One region of the Paenibacillus sp. 2TAB26 genome, then DNA from elsewhere that is predicted to be linked to it. Evidence: a T-box and tRNA genes for the amino acid it is inferred to sense, from the RefSeq annotation. Region 1 holds a T-box; the other holds one or more tRNA genes.
What was found. The T-box of region 1 lies ahead of AB4Z50_RS03480 (valine--tRNA ligase). A T-box ahead of a tRNA ligase gene usually reads a tRNA of that ligase, here a tRNA-Val.
Positions count from the first base shown of each region.

Region 2: it has a tRNA-Val gene. The T-box ahead of AB4Z50_RS03480 (valine--tRNA ligase) is inferred to sense a tRNA for this amino acid. The anticodon was not compared.

Region 1 covers NZ_JBFRGC010000003.1:94,332-96,735, forward strand. The annotation lists gene AB4Z50_RS03475 (LysM peptidoglycan-binding domain-containing protein) at 1-912, shown strand, start outside; T-box leader at 1,032-1,272, shown strand; gene AB4Z50_RS03480 (valine--tRNA ligase) at 1,329-2,404, shown strand, end outside.
Region 2 covers NZ_JBFRGC010000022.1:237,795-240,198, forward strand. The annotation lists gene AB4Z50_RS24500 (uracil-DNA glycosylase) at 1-242, shown strand, start outside; gene AB4Z50_RS24505 (S-layer homology domain-containing protein) at 302-1,264, opposite strand; tRNA gene AB4Z50_RS24510 (tRNA-Val) at 1,465-1,540, shown strand; gene AB4Z50_RS24515 (NAD(P)H-dependent oxidoreductase) at 1,840-2,382, shown strand.

The DNA.
Region 1 (2,404 bases):
GAGGACATTTGGCGAGAAGAACCTTTTACTGTCATTCATCAACGGGAAGTTTATGATGAACGAGCCGTGGAAGCTTTTAATGGGCAAAATGCCGCTATTGAACAATCGTACATAGCGGAAGAACTTGAGCTTGCTGCGCAAGAGGAGATTTCAAACGAGCAAATAGCCGATGCATCGGATGAGCCTGAGGAAGCAACCGTAACAATCTCTTCCTCATCTTCAGGTGGAGGCTGGTCATCTTCGCAGTTATTCGCATCTCCTGCTCCGCAGGAAGAGGATGTGGAGAGCCAAGAAGATGAGAGAGAAATTTCACTATCTTCTCAGCAAACAAGCAACGAGGGCTGGTTAGCAACATCCTCGCCGTTTGCAAATGATTCCGCAGTGATTCCACCAGTTGAAGCAGCAAGCGAGCAAGTACTGGCGGAGGAACGTGAAGAGCCGGTACAAATCGATGCTCCAATAGCTCAAATAGCTCCAGTAGCAGAGGCTTTCCCGCAGCAGCAGATTCCTGTTCCAGAGCAGGAAAAGCAGGAGCCGCGTATCGCAATTACAAACAAGCAGCCGCAAGAGGGTTCTGGTTTGGCAGGAGATGTCGGCATTCTCACGCTGCTTCAGACGAGTCGGCGTGAACAAGCAGCACGTCAGGCGGCAGAACAGGTAGTCGCTCAGCAGCGGGCAGATGAGGAAGCTAGAGTACAGGCTTCTGGCGATGAGATTGAGTGGAAAAACTTATTTCTGGGCAAACGCTCGGAAGATAAGGAATTTAAGAAAATTCGGATGTGTATTGTGCAGCGGGACGAGACGCTTGATGTCATCGCTACACGCTATAGCATGAATCCGAGGGAAATTGTAATGTATAACCGATTGGACGACTCAAGTGTGTCGGAAGGACAGCTGTTATACATTCCATAGAGGCTTCTGTAACGAAAATGCCCTTATTGCTCATTAATTTGAGCGATAGGGGCATTTCTTGCTTCTGCCGAGGTTGACTCAGGTCAGCAACAAAGGTATGATAAAAGTATATATGTGTTATAACGACATTGATGGGGAATAGTAGGCAGCAAAGCCTTCAGAGAGTGGAACCGTTACGCTGAGAGGTTCTGCAGGAAGTGACTGCTACGAGTCGCCCCGGAGTTGCCTGAGCCAAGTAGGAGCAACCTGTGCTCTACCGAAGTCAGGCCGGCCGCAGCCGTTATCTGTTTGAGTGCCATGCGGATACATTTCGCGTGGAACAAAGGTGGTACCACGGAAGCTTAACCTTTCGTCCTTTATGATAAGGGCGGCAGGTTTTTTTTGTTTTTGTAGATCGATTTATGGAGGATGGACGAATGTCAGAAAATCAAACGACAACTGCAATGCCGACAACTTATGATCCTAAGGCAGCTGAGCAGAAATGGTACGATTACTGGATGCAGGGAAAATTTTTCGAGGCAGGCAAACGACCGGATGCACAGACGTATACGATTGTTATTCCGCCTCCTAACGTTACCGGAATGCTGCATATCGGGCATGCGTTAGATTTTACCCTACAAGATATTTTAATTAGAACGAAGCGTATGCAAGGTTTCGACACACTATGGGTGCCAGGAACTGACCATGCGGGCATCGCGACGCAAACAAGAGTTGAGCAGAAGCTGCGTGAGCAAGGAATTTCGCGCTACGACCTAGGTCGTGAAGCATTCCTAGAGAAAGTATGGGAGTGGAAGGATGAGTACGCAAGTACGATTCGCGATCAATGGTCGAAGATGGGACTTTCCCTCGATTATTCGAGAGAGCGGTTCACTTTGGATGAAGGCCTCTCCAAGGCTGTACGCGAGGTTTTTGTTAAGCTGTATGATAAGGGCTTGATCTATCGCGGCAAAAAAATCATTAACTGGGACCCTGCTGCTCGCACAGCTCTTTCAGATATTGAGGTAGAGCACAAGGAAATCAATGGTCATTTGTATCACTTGAAATACCCGCTTAAGGACGGTTCAGGCTTTATAACGGTTGCAACGACACGTCCAGAGACGATGCTCGGCGATACAGCTGTAGCGGTTCATCCAGAGGATGATCGTTACAAGCACTTGATTGGGCAAATGATCGTGCTTCCAGTCGTTGGGCGCGAAATTCCGATTATTGCAGATGAGTACGTCGATAAGGAATTTGGTTCAGGTGCCGTAAAAATTACGCCTGCACATGATCCAAATGACTTTGAAGTTGGCGAGCGCCACAGTCTGCCGCAGATCATTGTGATGGATGAGACAGGTACTATGAACGCTGAAGCTGGTCCTTATCAAGGTCTCGACCGTGCGGATTGCCGCAAGCAGCTCGTTAAGGATTTGCAGGAGCAAGGTGTATGCGTGGAAATCGAAGATCATGTGCATCAAGTTGGTCACAGTGAGCGCAGCGGCGCCGTTGTTGA
Region 2 (2,404 bases), on a different contig from region 1:
TAAACGATAGGGGGAAGCCCGTGGTATTTATACTTTGGGGCAAGAATGCAGAAGCGAAAGCGAAGCATATTAATGGGGACAAGCATCATTTAATTATTTCACCGCATCCAAGCCCATTTGCAGCGCGCAAAGGTTTTTTTGGAAGCAAACCATTTTCCAGGACAAATCGTTTCTTAGAATCGATTGGAAGCGAGCCGATTGACTGGTCGATTCCGATGCTGAATGAGCTTGAAAGCAAATAAAAAAAAGACTTCTCAACTGTCTGATGGTTAATAAGACAGGTAGAGAAGTCTTTTTTGTTTTAATTGATGATGATCGTTTTGCCTGTTGACGATTCACTTGATTCCGTAGATTGCGAGGATTGGGTGAGTACTGGCTTTAGCTTTGCATCAATATAAGTGGAGGCGGATACGTCTGTAATAACTTGAGGATACATTTTATCAGGATCAGGCATGACCAATTCTACATTGATGAAAGCTTGATCTCCTTCGAAAGCAATAGAGGTAATACGGAAACCATAACCGGGATGTCCTACTTGAGTGCTTACGGTTACTTTATTGATTTGCGGGTTTACCGCCTCAATCGAAAGCTTCAGGTCGAGGCTCGGTTGCTCAGGCTTAGTTGGAATCGGAGCCGTCTCCTTTACAAATGTAATGGCGTCATATAGCCAGCCTGCTGCTTCACCGCGCAAAATAGCTTTTTTAGGATAAAACTTGTTCGCACTATCCAATGTGACGATTTTGCTTATGAGAAGCTTTTGAATGCTGTCCATGTAGGTTTTGTTCACATCAGCCGCATCTTCCAACTGCATGAAAATTTCAATAAAGGCGTAATCGCCTTTCGTCATCATCGCTTTAAACAAATGATGAGCAAATTGCTCGCGGGTCATGATGTCGTTAGCTTTGACCGTTTTTGGAATTTCTAGACCATTAATACTCGCGATGATAAAAGCTTGCGAATACCAAGCGTTATCTTTTATGTTTGTAAAATAGTCGCTTGCTTTAGGTTCTTTAATGAAGCGGATATGGTTGATATTAATATCTAGCCCTTTAACGATCAAAGAAACGCCTTCGGCATAAGTGAGCTTGCCTTTAGGATTAAACTTGTCATGTTTATCTCCGCTTATTATGCCCATCTTCTTAAGCTCGTTAATTTTATGCTCGTTTACGTCATTTTTAACGTCCTTGAAAGCCCATACAGATTGTCCAAGAGTGAAGAGCATCATTGCAACCAGTGTCATTGTCAGTATCAATCGTCTTTTCATACGGTCACCTCTTCTTTTTTTTGCTGCAGCACTTACTTGACGTCGTTAAAAGACAAATTGTTGCAATTATTATACAATCATTATGACCGATTCCACTTTTGTGGAGACATCGTGATGAGAGTGGAGAGTCAGAAAAATCTGTAAAGAAATATGTTGACTTGGCGTCTTACACCTGATATATTATTAATTGTCGCTAACATGATCTGGTAGCTCAGCTGGGAGAGCACTATCTTGACAGGGTAGGGGTCACAGGTTCGAACCCTGTTCAGATCACCATAACTTAAACTTCGGAAGCCTTGATAATCAAGGCTTTTTTTGTTTTTATACTCAAAACTGCGATACCTTAACCCTCAGATTCTCCTCAACATTCTCTCCTTGACCACATTAAGCATTCCATTTCCCATTCAAATCATTAAAGATTTTTTAAAAGATTCGATTAACATTTTGGGACTAACTGTTCGGTGCAGTACTTACCTTATGGTAAGTAGGTGAACTAAAAGTGCATACTTCCGCAATGCGGCGATGCGATCTATACTCTAGTTCAGAAACAAATACCGCTCAAGGAGGGCAATACATTGAAAACACTTATTATCATTACACATCCAAACATGGAAGCATCCATCGTCAATAAAAGCTGGGCGGATGAGCTTCGTAAATATCCCGACAAATATACGGTTCACGATTTGCACGGAGCCTATCCCGACGGAAAAATCGACGTGGAAAAGGAACAACAGTTGATTGAAGCGCATAGCAATTTAGTTTTGCAGTTCCCTGTTTACTGGTTCAGTTCTCCACCGCTGCTTAAACAATGGCTTGACGAGGTGCTAACTTACGGGTGGGCATACGGGTCAAAGGGCGATAAATTAAGAAATCGAAAAACCGCCCTAGCTGTAACCGCTGGTGGACGGGAAAAAGACTTTACCGAAGAAGGGAAACTACGTTACGGACTTGACCAACTCCTATCTCCCTTTGACACGACATTTTTATATTGCGGCGCCGATTATCGTTCCTTCTATGCCTTCTATGGCGCAGAATACGAGACGGAAGGAAATCCAGATTACTTAAGGAAATTAGATATTAGCGCGCAGGGTTATGTTGATTTTATTGATAGTCTTTAATTAGTGAAGAAACAAAAAGAGG